DNA from 4 places in the Paenibacillus sp. y28 genome. Region 1 is predicted to be linked to each of the others. Evidence: riboswitches for the same ligand, from Rfam matches in the RefSeq annotation. Region 1 holds a riboswitch; each other region holds the start of a gene.

Region 1 (3,207 bases):
AAAGTATGGCGCGGCGTCAAAGCCCAGAGAAGCGGACCACAGCCAGCCGCCCCGGTTCAGCACACGGTCGTAGTCAGCCAGCTTCAGGCGGAAATATTGCTCGCCCAACGTGAAGGGACACAGCAAATTTTTGGTCAGAAACATTGCGGTTATCATGCGCAGGCGATTCGGCATCCGCCCGGTCGTATGGAGCTCCGTCATGGCGGCGTCAATGATCGGGATGCCGGTTTCGCCGCATTGCCAAGCCTCAAGGAACCGGTCGCTAAGCAGCGACAAATCCAACTGCTCCTCGTAGCGAAAGAAGCTTTCGTCATGCCGGGCCTGATACAGGTAAAAATCACGCCAGGCCAGCTGCCGCCGCCAGACTTCCCCGACAGGAGAGGCGGTAACCGAAGCATAGGCTTGACGGATGGAGAGCGCGCCGCAGTTCAGGTGGCGGCTAATGCCGCTCGTGCCTTCCAGCGCATAACGGTCACGGGTATCGGCATAAGCAGCCAGACCGCCGTTAAGGAAATGCTGCAGCGCCTCGGCAGGATGCTCCTCTTCACCGGCAGCACGCCAGTCGAACGGAGGGGCCAGGCGCTGCAGCAGCTCATCGTCTAGCTCATCGGACTTGACGATGCTCAGCTGTGAGACGCTGGCCGGATAAGGAGCGGGGGCGTACAAGGCCAGGAAGCTGCTCCATTTTTGATAATACGGTGTGAATACCTTATAAGGGGTTGTCTTGCCGCCCCGGGCGGCGTAGGCCTGGAATTCGTCCACGTCGGCCAGAGGACCCTCGTCGAATGTGACGACCGGCAGGCCAAGCTGATCGGCGGCAAGCCTGATCCGTTCATCGCGCTGGAGAGCATACGGCGTTACGTCACGGTGCAGGACAAGCTCCTCTATGGCAAGCCGGCGGCATAATTGCTCGGTCACCTCGGCGGGATCGCCATACAATACCGCCAAGTATCCGCCGAGCCGGCGGTACTCGGCTTCCAGCCGTGCGGCATGCCGAAGGAAGCTTCGGCCGCTGTGCTCCTCGGCCCGGCCTCCCGCCAGCAGCTGCGGATCCAGAATAAGCACGTGCAGGCTGGGCCGTCCGCGCCGGAGTATATATTCATAAGCGGGAAGATCCTCCGTCCGCAAGTCCTTGCGATGCAGAAACAGAATCATCAGGGGAGTCTCCTTTCTTATAAGAAAAGCCCGTTTCAGCGGCATTAATGCCACCGAAACAGGCTTGCTGTGGAAACGGTCGCTTCCACTTGTTGGGCGTTGCCAAGCCATAACAAAGAAGGCTTATTTGGCAGCGGCCGTCGTCTGCGGTTCCGTCGTTAGCTGTGTATACAGGTCATCCCAAAGGATGCGGCGCGCGCCAACATAGCGCTTGGCATAATACGCGTCACTCAAATTTGTCTTAATGATGCCCTTGTTGGTTGCGGAATGAGCGAATTCATTGTTGCCAACGTAAACGCCGACATGAGAAATGCTCTTTCCTGTGTTGGTGCTGGTGTCAAAGAAAACAAGATCTCCTTCACGGAGCTCATCCTTTTTGATCCAGTAGCCCTTGGTGTACTGGGAAGCAGATTGATGGGGCAGGTCGATGCCGAATTTAGCGAAAATAAACATCGTAAATCCGGAGCAGTCAAATCCGTCCTCATTCGTACCAGCCCATTTGTACGGGGTGCCCATCATTTCATTGACGGCTTCGTTCAATGGGGTTTCTGCATACGCGCTTCCAGCTTGTACAAGCATCAAAAAAACAAACCCGAGCAACAGAAGTGAAGCCTTCTTCAAAACTGTTACCCCTTCCTGTGCCTACGAGGTTAGCTAAGGGTTCGGTCGAAGGTTCCCTATGATCCCTCTGAGATTCGGAGATCAATTCACCCAAAACGGTTCCCCCGTTTTCCTTTCGGAAATTCGGCAATTTATTCTTTTTTTCAACTTGCCAGAGACTAGTATTCGACGTTCAATTTACAATTCCTTCTCATGTCACAATTTCGTAAAAAAAAACACCCTTCCACAGGATGATTCCTGCAGAAAAGTGCTTTGGTATAGTATTAAATACCTATTTTTTCCATCCAAACCCGATATTGGGAGGATGATTCCCAGAGAAATCCGAAGGCGTGTACGAGATGGAGAAGCTGGGCCAGAACGAATGCAGTCATGCCGGCCCACATTAGGGAAGCTCCTGTCAGTGTAATGAAAAGAAGAAGATATGCTGTCAGCACGATGAGGGAAGAAAGCACGAGAACATGACACGATTTAAGCAAAGTCTGCAGCATGCCCGGTATTCCCCCGCCGGTCAAGCGGTTCAGCCGCATCGCCTGGAACAAGGTACGCACCGCGTAGCCGTAAGCCCAATAGCCGATGACCCAGGGCAGCGGAGTGGTCCACTCCCAGCGGTAGATGGAGCCCGTATGCAGGGCCTCCTGGACGGAGGGCACAATCCAGATGAGCGGCAGCAGCGCCAACATGGTTTGCAGCGCGTAGTAGCCGTAATAGGCTTTGCCGAGCTGCCTCGCTCCCTGTACAAAACGATAGCCTGCATTGAGATCGGAATGATGCAGGGAGTAGAATGTGCCAGCCTCCAGCAGCGGAGTCAGTATCATCCGCAGTACGAGGATGCCGAGCAGCAGCCATAAATACGGGTGGGCGATGTCGGTCTTCAGCAGGGCGAACTGTCCTTCCGCCCAGAACAGGTCGCTGCTCTGCCGGGGCAAATCGGACCCGGGGTACCTGTGCAGCAGGGGGAGGATGACCGATTTCGCCATTTGCAGCAGGGAGAATCCCCACAGCCAGTGGTAAATGAACAGCACCAGAAGCAGGAAGGGCTGCCGCCAGGCAACCCGCCAGCCCTCCGTTACATAACGAAGCATATGCTTGCCTCCTACAGCGCAATCAGGCGCATCATAATTTCCAGTATCGAAGCGGTGCCCAGCTTCAGCCGTGAAGCCGATTCAGGCTGAATAGCTGCACGCATGAAATTGTTGATGTGTTTATTCTCCAGCACCTGCGTATACTGCGGATCGATGGCGGCCCATACCAGCGGGGCGGGATGCGTCAGGGAGATTTTGACCTCCATATCCTTGCCGTCCCATTCTTCCCGCCGTTCCGTTCCATCGGCAAAATGAAGCACGAAGGGAACGGGGCCATGATAGCCGCCCAGCCGCTTCAGCCATACGGCGTGCTCGTATACGTCTGTCCCGTCTTGATTGACGCTGCGGC
Region 2 (3,207 bases), on a different contig from region 1:
GGCGGCAGCGGATCAAAGCGGTCAGAACCGGAAGCTGGATCTGTATTGTGACATTGGTGATGGCGCCTTGGAGCGTGCGGCCCGCTATATGCAGGCGCAGGGGCTGGAGCGGGTGGTCGTGACGGCGGACAAGAACACGCTTCAGGCGGCGGGAGAAGAGCTTTGCGCGGCTCTGGAGCAAGCAGGCGTAGCCTATGAGGTATGCCTTATCTCCGAGGACCGGAACGGCGATGTTATTGCAGATGAGGCGGCTGTTGTTCAAGCTATGCTTGCTGTATCGGAAGCGACACAGGCTATCATTGCTGTAGGCTCCGGCACCATTCACGATATTGTCCGATTCGTCTGCTATAAGACGGGCAAACGGTTTGTTTCGATCCCGACAGCGGCTTCTGTGGACGGCTACGCCTCTACGGGTGCGCCGATGATTGTGAGACGCTTCAAGCAAACGGTGCCGTGTATGGCGCCGGAAGCGATTTTTGCGGATCTCGACATTTTGGTCCAGGCACCGAGGCGGCTAACTGCCGCCGGTTTCGGCGATATGCTTGGCAAATATACCTCACTTGCGGACTGGCAGCTGTCCCGGCTGCTGGGTGCAGAGCCGTTCAGTCAGCTGGCCTATGAAGTAACGGAGCAGGCATTGAATGCCTGTGTTGAGAAGGTGGACGAAATTGCCCGCGGCGGTAAACAAGGGATTGCGATATTGTTCGATGCGCTGCTTCGCTCCGGACTGTCGATGATGCTTATCGGCCATTCGCGCCCGGCTTCCGGCGGAGAGCACCATTTGTCGCATATGTGGGAGATGGAATGCCTGAAGGAGGAGCGGCCGCAGCTTCTGCATGGCGCCAAGGTCGGGGTTGCTTCTGTACTGCTGGCGCAGGTGTATCGCAGGCTGGCCCTCCGAGCCGAGGAGACGCCCGCGCTGAGCGTTTATGCTCGGCTGCCTGAGCCGGAACAGCTTGCCAGCATGCTGAAGCTTTGCGGCGGCCCGTCCACGATCGCGGAGCTGGGCATCTCGGAGAGCCTGGCCGGACAAGCGCTGCGGGAGGCGCATCAGCTTCGCGACAGGTATACAGGACTTCGTTATATTCATGAAGCCATCGGGCCGTCTGCCTCTGAATTCGAGGGGCTGTTCGGCTGACGGCAGGCGAATTTCCACATTTTGCGGGTTGCTGTATTCAAAAACCGTATGGTACCTTATTTGAAGCCGAGTCCGGTTCGCATATACCCAAATTCAGCAGCTGCGAACTGGTACGGGGGACGATTCACACGGGGTGAATGATCAGGTTGACACACAAGCCTGGACTAGGGAGACCTTCTACCGAACCCGTCAGCTAACCTCGGAGGCCTTGAAGGAGGAACAGCATTGAATAAGTCTGTAAAACGGCTCGGGAGCCTTGTTGTGTCCTGCGCCATGCTTGGCACTGCACTGCTGCTGCCGCAAGCGGCGAGCGCAGCTGCACTGACAGAGGATGTGAAGGTGCAAGTTAACACCCGGCTCGTGGATTTTCCGGACGCACAGCCCTTTATTGATGACGCTCATCGGCTGCAGGTGCCGGTTCGCTTCGTATCCGAGCAGCTGGGCTTTCAAGTGTCTGCGGAGCCTGTCGGGAATGCCATGCATGTCCTGCTGACAAGCAAGGATCAGAGAATCGAGCTGAAAACCGGAAGTGAAGCAGTAACCGTTAACGGAAAAGAAACAGCATTGGATACGGAACCGGTGCTTGAAAAGGGGCGTGTTTATTTGCCGCTCCGGCTCCTGTCGGATTTGTCCGGCATCCGGATTCAATGGGACCCCTCCAATTTCATTGCCATTCTGAATGAAGACGGAAATTATCATGCTCCAGCCTGGTATGCCCCGCGGTACGACAAAGTCGAAGAGTTTACGGCTTCGGCCTATTCCGCCGCCCCAGAGGAAAATGGAGGCTACGGGGCCCGAGATTATATGGGCAACAGCTTGAAGCTGGGAACAGTCGCGGTTGATCCGTCCGTTATTCCGCTCGGCAGCCGCCTTTATATTGAAGGGTACTCCTATAACGGCCTTCCGGCCGAAGGCATGTTTGCTACAGCAACGGACACGGGCGGTTCCATAAAAGGAAACCGGATTGATATTTTTGTGCCGGATTCTCCCGTGAAGCTGAAAGCATTCGGCCTTCAAAAGGTTAAGGTTTACCGGCTTACGCCATAGCATAGGCTGCATGGCGAATTACTCCGCACTGTGTTTGCCACGCGAGACGGGTCTGTTGACTGTTTTACTTCATAAGGTTTCTCATGGGCCGCCTCCCAATTCCACATTTGTGGATTTGGGAGGCTTTTTCCATTTGGATCGGTTTTCTCCGAATGGGGCAGGTCCGGTTATGAAACACTACAGGTATACAAAGGAGGGAGTGCGATGATTCGCTTGCTTGGTTATTTGGGGCTGCTGCTGTTGTGCTTCACGGTAACAGCTTCACCGACCGCCGCGGCTAAGCCTGATTCGGAAGTGGTATGGAAGGTGGATACGGATCAGAAGCTGGTTGCCCTGACCTTTGACGACGGGCCGAACCCGGTGTACACCCCGGCTATTCTGGACGTTCTGCGGCAGTATGATGCAAAAGCGACCTTTTTCGTGCTGGGAAAGCGGGTGCTGCTGTACCCGGAGATCGCAATCCGGGAAATTAATGAAGGCCATGAAATCGCGAACCACACCTTTGATCATCATTTCCTCAAAAATGTCAGCCCCGAAATTTTGAAGCAGGAAATTGAGCAAACCAGAGAAATAATATTCGAGGTTACCGAACAGCTTCCTCAGGTATTTCGTCCGCCGGGGGGCTTTTATGATAAAGCGCTGTTGGATTTGGCCCGGGAAGAGAAATTTACTGTGGTCATGTGGTCCTGGTATCAGGATACGCGGGACTGGAAAAAGCCCGGTGTCGATAAAATCGTGAATACCGTAAGATCAAACCTGCATAACGGGGACATCATTTTATTCCATGATATGGAAGGGGATTGCAGTCAAACGGTTGAGGCGCTAAAGAAGCTTCTGCCCGATCTGAAGCAGCAGGGGTACCAGTTTGTGACCGTGACGGATCTCATCTCCAAGGTGAAAAAACAGCCTGCTTCCTAACGATTGCATTGCGCTTCGTCACAAACCTGTCATCATCGAAGGCGTACACGCGGGTCCATCCTGACGTATAATCAAAAGTGACATCCAATGTAATCAAGAAATGA
Region 3 (3,207 bases), on a different contig from region 1:
CACAAGCTGTACCAGGAATATTTGACCAAGATTGTAATTGGGGAGTGGCCGATCGACAAGTTCGACGAGTATGTGGACAAATGGAAAAAATCAGGCGGCGACGCCGTAACCAAACGGGTTCAGGACTGGTACGGCAAAGTGCAGGGCAATAATCAGCAAAAATAACAGGACACGGCCATGCCGCGAGGAAAACGCGGGCATGGCCGTCCTTATGAGGGAAGCTGCTTTCAATGAATCAGCAAACGCTGTCTGCATGTCATCATCCGGTTATCCGGTTATCCGGGAATGCTCCGCGACCGGCCTCAAATCTTCCAGCTCGTTGACGGAGACGATGTCCGCACGTTTTTTGTGCGGCTTGCTCCAATACTGCTCGCTGCCCGGCAGATCATCGAACCATGCCGCTGTTTTTGGACAATCCAGCACCATGAATTTGCCGTAATCGCCATCGCGGGACTGGTGGTACTTCAGGTACGCTTTGCCGTCCTCGATGGCGAGAATTTCGATTTTGCCGGACGTATGGCTCATCGAGAGACGAATACGCTTGCCGAGCCCGGAGGTCAGGGCTTTGGCTTCTTCGGTGATGCGGTATGCCTGCTCCAGCGGCAGAACGAAATCGCAATTCCCGGCGACCGGTCGGTTAATGAAGAAGTAGTACGGGGTTACGCCCGCCGTTGACAGCTTATCCAGCAGCTCGCCAAGAACGGCGGGATCATCATTGATGCCCTTCAGAATCGGCGTCTGATTTACGACGACGGCGCCGGCCTGATGCAGCGCCTCGAAGGCGCGCCGGGCTTCGGCGGTAATTTCCCGCGGATGGTTAATATGAGCCATGATGTAGATGCGCTTCTCTGCCGTGGAGAACTCGGAAATCGTCTGAAGCAGCGCTTCATCCTCATAGATGCGCATCGGATTAAATACAGGCAGCTTGGAGCCGAAGCGGATGATGTTAACATGCTCCAATTGGCGCAGCCGCTCCAGAATGGCGCGTATCTTCGGTGTGCCGAGAATGAGGCTGTCGCCGCCGGTCAAGAGCACGTTGCTGATTTCCTTGTGACGGCTAATATAGTCCAGACCCGGCTCCATATCCGGCACGGCCTCCTTCACATCGTTGCGGAACAGGCGCTTGCGGAAGCAGTAGCGGCAGTACGCGCCGCAAACCTCCGAGACGATGAGCAGCGCGGTGGTCCGGTATTTGTGCTGACAGCCGGGCACGACATAGTTTGTATCCTCGTCCGAAGCGTCCCAGCGGCCGTATTCCAGCAGCTCGCCCTTGTTCGGAATAACGAGCTTGCGAATCGGATCGTCCGGGTCGTCCCAGTGAATAAGGTTCAAGTAATAGTCGTTGACGCGGAATACGAATTTGTCCGTAATTTGCATCAGCTGCTTCCGTTCTTCACTCGGAATAGCTGTAATTTTACCAATATCCGTGATGTACTTTGGCTGCGGCATTATGCATTCCTCCTCATGGGTTCATTCGTACGCGTGAGCGCCGTCAGATACGGATGCGGGGTGTGCGGAACCGGCACTTCTCAACCTCCTTTTCTTCAAAAATACAGCGAATGGCAAAGAGCCCCCACACGCAGGGCTATCGCCACCTCTGCCAGCAAGGGCCAAAAAAAGCACAAAAAGACCCTATACGGGTCAATCATTGCAGACTCCTTCAATTGACCCATCTCCTGCTGACGAGGTTAGCTGACGGACTCGGGAAAGATGGTTCCCTACGGTGCCTGGAAGAGCACTCGATTCGCCCCAAAAACATTGGTTCCCCCGCTTTCCGGAGCAAGGCCGGAAATTAAGCGTAGTGTTAGTGTAGCGGAGTGTACCTGAGAAGTCAATGAAATATTTTGAAAATTAAAACATTTGGCTGCGGTCAGCCGGGAAGCGGCGGCGGGCTCTAGGCCGAACGGAGGTAGCGGCTTTATCCCATTCGGGATATAATCGAACTACACAGGCTGAACAAAGGGAATCCCGAGAAACACCGGAACGGCAATAGCGGATAAGCCTTCGTTCAGCTTGCTTCGGAACCCGGCAGAAGACTGGAACAGGAGGAACAGTGAAGGAATGACAGCCATCTTAAACAATGATTGGGCGCCGCTGCTCAATGCGGAGTTCTCCAAGCCTTATTACATCAAGCTGCGTGAGTTTTTGAAAAAAGAGTACGGGAGCGGTCCCATCCACCCGGACATGTATGATATTTATTCCGCTCTTCACTTAACCCCCTATGAGGATGTCAAGGTCGTTATTCTCGGACAAGACCCGTATCATGGCCCGGGCCAGGCGCATGGGCTGAGCTTCTCCGTGAAGCCCGGTGTGGATATTCCGCCCTCGCTGCGCAACATGTACAAGGAGCTGCAGCAGGATCTCGGCTGCACAATACCGAACCATGGCTACCTGGTGCATTGGGCCAAGCAGGGCGTGCTGCTGCTGAATACAGTCCTGACGGTCCGTTCCGGCCAGGCGAATTCGCATAAGGGCAAGGGCTGGGAAATGTTCACCAATGAGATTATTGCGTGCCTGAACCGGCGGGCCAAGCCGATTGTGTTTATTTTATGGGGCAATCATGCGCTGCAGAAGCGGGAGCTCATTGATGCCGGCCGCCATTTTATTATTTCTTCCGTTCACCCGAGCCCGCTGTCGGCCAGCAGAGGCTTTTTCGGCAGCCGCCCGTATTCAAGGGCAAATGCCTATCTGCAGGAAATCGGCAGCGAGCCGATCGACTGGCAAATTCCTGATTTGCCGCAGGTATGATGCTTGGATTGGAAAATGATGGACTTTCCGGAGGCTGTAAAGCCTTGACGGGCACAGCCATGCAATGAATATTGGCCCGGCTCCAGTGAATGACCCGGAACGGCAGTCCTGCAGCGATGAAGCTTCGGGACGGCCGTTTTCCAATTTTATCTCCCGTCCTGAGAGAATACATTGATTTAGCGCATCTGTTTCTGGAAATAATATCGGTTGAACATTCGAGGGAACACGATATAATATGAATAGGTAAACCGCTTTACCTTTGACTTGGCCTGCTGGGTCGGCAAGCTATCTATGAGGAGCAACGATGCGCATGAAAAAAACATGGTATAACCGTCTGCTGCTGTCCTACTTCCCGGTTCTACTCATTACTGTAAGCGTTATCATTTTTATATTTGTGTCCATGATGAGCGAGGTTTCCATCAAGGAAACCGAGAAGGCGAACCGGATTTTTTCCAGCTA
Region 4 (3,207 bases), on a different contig from region 1:
ATGGGCAAAAACCGCCGTCCAGAAGCCGAACTTCAGCATGGCGTAACCGAACAGAAGACCGAGCACCGTGACCTCGACAAACCGGGTATACCACGGATAAATCGGATAGGTTGTATGGCTTAACGCCCATATCATGCTTGGGACGAGCACAGCCAGGAAGTTGAAGCGAAGCAGCTTCTTAAAGAGCATAATTCCAAACAAACGGTATACGGCTTCCTCCGATATGCCTGCGACCCAGGCCATAAGCGGGAAGAGGGCGGGAACCAGCATATTTTGCATGGACATTGCCGCGTCATTAATCCCCCACACATGGAAGCGCTGCTCTCCGATAAACAGCAGCAGATTTTGCGCGCCAAGCACGATGAAGCAGACCAGATATCCGGTTGTCATGGATTTGACAATATAGCCCGCAAAGCCGTCCTCGTGCCAGCGCGGCCACATGTTGGTCCCGGCACGGCGCCAGAGCATGTCTCCGCCAAGCAGGGAGAAATACAGCTGCGCGCTCAACAGCGCAGTAATGGCAAGACTGAACAGGATGTTGAACACGAGCGCTTCATGCGGCTGGAACGGGCCGTCTGTAATTTTGTACACCGGGATCGTATTCAACGTATTGACCGTGTACATAAGGGCAAAAAAGGCTGTAAATATAATGCCTCGTTGAAAAGAAACACCGCGCGATCCCCGGGCTGTAAGCACAATGGCCGCAATCGTCATCACCAGCGACAGGGTCAAGCTGAACAAGGTCATGAGCCCGGCGAAGGCGTCCTGCATCGTCTGCCAGTCCTTATGCGCTGCGGGAGGCTGGAACGCCCGGTGATAGGCGGTGATCTCCGAGCCGCGAACCGTCACTTGATGCTCCAGCACGGCCTCGCCTATACGCCTGCCGATATCCCGGAATGTATAGCTTCCCTGGCTGCTTCGGTCCAGATCCAGGCCCGACATATCTACGCCGTGTCCGGCCAAATAATTCAAAGCGGCGGCCTCGCCCGCTTGTTTCTCCGGCGCCTCTGCACCGGATTGCTTCTCAAAGCCGATGACGCTTCCGCTCATCATATCCAAATCGACGGCATAGCGGAACGAGGACTCTTCGGGGGACGCGGCTTGGGCATCGCTCACCTCGACGCGCCAATATTCCGTCGGATATTTCTCGCCGTATATACGGGTATAGGCGTCGGCAAGGCCCTCCTTTTGCAAATATCCGTTAAACAGCTTATCCGTGTTGTAGCCGACCTCGGCTCGCAGCGCCCCGGCCTGCTCCTTGGAGCGTACGAATTCATACGCAAGCTCGATGGCCTTACTTTTGTCCACGGCGGGAATCATGGCCGGCTGCTGCTCGGACGGAGGTCTTCCCGACAAATAAGAAGATAAGAAGTTGATGACCAGGAATACGATAATCCCGACGATCGCCCAAGCCTTCAGGACGGGCGTAGACTGCGGATGTGGACGCATGGCTGTTCTCCTTTGCCGATTAGGTTGCCTTGAATGCTGCGCGCTTGCAATACCGAACCGCAGCGTCTCCCCTTCACGTTATCACAGTTAAAGCGCAGTTTCCAGCCAGCAGGGTTAAAAGGGTGAAAACGGGGATTCTTTTCTGCAAAGCGGGCCAATTAACCTGAATTTCGCCCAATTTCCTTAAATTTTGACTTTGAAGCTGCAGAGTGGCACGAGCTATAATCGATACAATTGAATTGAAAGCCGAGTTTCCGAATTTTCACTGGAAAACGGGGGAACCATTTAAATAAACAGGCTGATATATGAATGGCCGTTTATGGGGTGAATTTTGCTCGCTGCAGCAAATAGGGGAAACCTGATGGACCCGAACCCGACAGCTAACCTCGTAGGCTTATGTGTCATCAGGATACCTACCTCCGTCAACAGGCACTGGGTTTCCAGTGCTTTTTTTGTTATTTCAAAATGGATATCATCCCCGAATGGCCGGAGAGGAACGCGTGTACATCATGAAAAAAAAGAAACGCTGGCTGGAAATCAGTCCGCCGCGGCTGCTGGTTCTGGGGTTTGCCGTGATTATATTGGCCGGGACGCTGTTACTGGCCCTCCCCATCTCTTCGCGCACAGGCACCCCGACACCGCTGATTGACGCTTTCTTCACAGCGACTTCGGCAACCTGTGTCACCGGTCTTGTGGTAGTGGACACCGGCTCGCATTTTAATGTGTTCGGACAAGTTGTCATTATAAGCCTGATTCAGCTTGGCGGACTCGGCTTCATGACGATGGCTACTCTGGTTGCGCTGCTTCTTCGCAAAAAAATTTCGCTCCGGGAGCGGCTGATTTTGCAGGAGGCCATGAACCAGATTACGATGGAAGGCATTGTCAGGCTGATTCGCAAGGTGGTCATTTATTCTGTTTGTATCCAGGCGGCCGGTGCGGTCCTGTTTACGATTCGATGGTCGTTTGATTTTCCGTTGTGGCAGGCGCTTGGCCTGGGGGTGTTTCATGCCATTTCCTTTTTTAACAATGCCGGGTTTGATTTGTTCGGGGGGATTTATGAGCCTTTTACAGGCTTGACGAACTATGTGGGCGATCCGTTTGTCAATATCATCAGTATGGCCCTCATTGTGCTGGGCGGCATCGGCTTCATTGTCATCTCGGACGTGATCGAATTCCGTAAAACAAGGAGATTGTCCCTGCATTCCAAGGTTGTGCTCAGCACGACCGGCTTGCTCATTATGATTGGGGCGGCGGTCATTTTTGCTTTTGAATATACGAATAACCGGACCCTGGGGACGCTCAGCCTCGGCGAGAAGCTGTGGGCCGCCTTGTTCCAGTCGGTGTCCCCCCGTACAGCGGGGGCCAATACGGTTGATATCGCCGGGCTCAGACAGGCGACGCAATTTTTCACGATTATTCTTATGTTTATCGGAGCATCTCCGGGTTCTACAGGCGGCGGGATTAAAACCACGACGTTTACTACGCTGGTTGGGGCTGTACTCGCGATGATTCGCGGGAAGGAAGATATTGTGCTGTTCAGAAACCGTCTGGCCAAAGACCGGATCAACAAGGCGGTTACGCTGTCCATGTTTGCGCTGCTGCTTGTCGTCGGGGTGTCGATGATTCTGTCGACGACAGAGGATCATCATTTTCTGATGATTTTGTTCGAGGTTACGTCGGCCTTCGGCACGGTCGGCCTTTCGATGGGACTGACGCCGGATTTGACGCTGGTCGGCAAGCTGCTCATTTGCCTGATGA

The links. Region 1 has a riboswitch for cyclic di-AMP ahead of WBG83_RS11975 (C40 family peptidase). Riboswitches for the same ligand answer to the same signal wherever they lie in the genome.
Region 2: it holds a riboswitch for cyclic di-AMP, as region 1 does, so the genes downstream of both, WBG83_RS11250 (stalk domain-containing protein) here and WBG83_RS11975 (C40 family peptidase) in region 1, are expected to answer to the same signal.
Region 3: it holds a riboswitch for cyclic di-AMP, as region 1 does, so the genes downstream of both, WBG83_RS06750 (KamA family radical SAM protein) here and WBG83_RS11975 (C40 family peptidase) in region 1, are expected to answer to the same signal.
Region 4: it holds a riboswitch for cyclic di-AMP, as region 1 does, so the genes downstream of both, WBG83_RS13185 (TrkH family potassium uptake protein) here and WBG83_RS11975 (C40 family peptidase) in region 1, are expected to answer to the same signal.

Annotation. Positions count from the first base shown of each region.
Region 1 covers NZ_JBBBNV010000012.1:106,251-109,457, forward strand. The annotation lists gene WBG83_RS11970 (cryptochrome/photolyase family protein) at 1-1,155, opposite strand, end outside; gene WBG83_RS11975 (C40 family peptidase) at 1,279-1,776, opposite strand; cyclic di-AMP (ydaO/yuaA leader) riboswitch at 1,780-1,915, opposite strand; gene WBG83_RS11980 (hypothetical protein) at 2,040-2,858, opposite strand; gene WBG83_RS11985 (M1 family metallopeptidase) at 2,870-3,207, opposite strand, start outside.
Region 2 covers NZ_JBBBNV010000011.1:93,491-96,697, reverse strand. The annotation lists gene WBG83_RS11255 (sn-glycerol-1-phosphate dehydrogenase) at 1-1,138, shown strand, start outside; cyclic di-AMP (ydaO/yuaA leader) riboswitch at 1,213-1,361, shown strand; gene WBG83_RS11250 (stalk domain-containing protein) at 1,364-2,185, shown strand; gene WBG83_RS11245 (polysaccharide deacetylase family protein) at 2,390-3,103, shown strand.
Region 3 covers NZ_JBBBNV010000005.1:78,913-82,119, forward strand. The annotation lists gene WBG83_RS06745 (ABC transporter substrate-binding protein) at 1-165, shown strand, start outside; gene WBG83_RS06750 (KamA family radical SAM protein) at 268-1,449, opposite strand; cyclic di-AMP (ydaO/yuaA leader) riboswitch at 1,662-1,809, opposite strand; gene WBG83_RS06755 (uracil-DNA glycosylase) at 2,062-2,748, shown strand; gene WBG83_RS06760 (helix-turn-helix domain-containing protein) at 3,059-3,207, shown strand, end outside.
Region 4 covers NZ_JBBBNV010000014.1:116,595-119,801, reverse strand. The annotation lists gene WBG83_RS13190 (CPBP family intramembrane glutamic endopeptidase) at 1-1,449, opposite strand, end outside; cyclic di-AMP (ydaO/yuaA leader) riboswitch at 1,684-1,859, shown strand; gene WBG83_RS13185 (TrkH family potassium uptake protein) at 1,959-3,207, shown strand, end outside.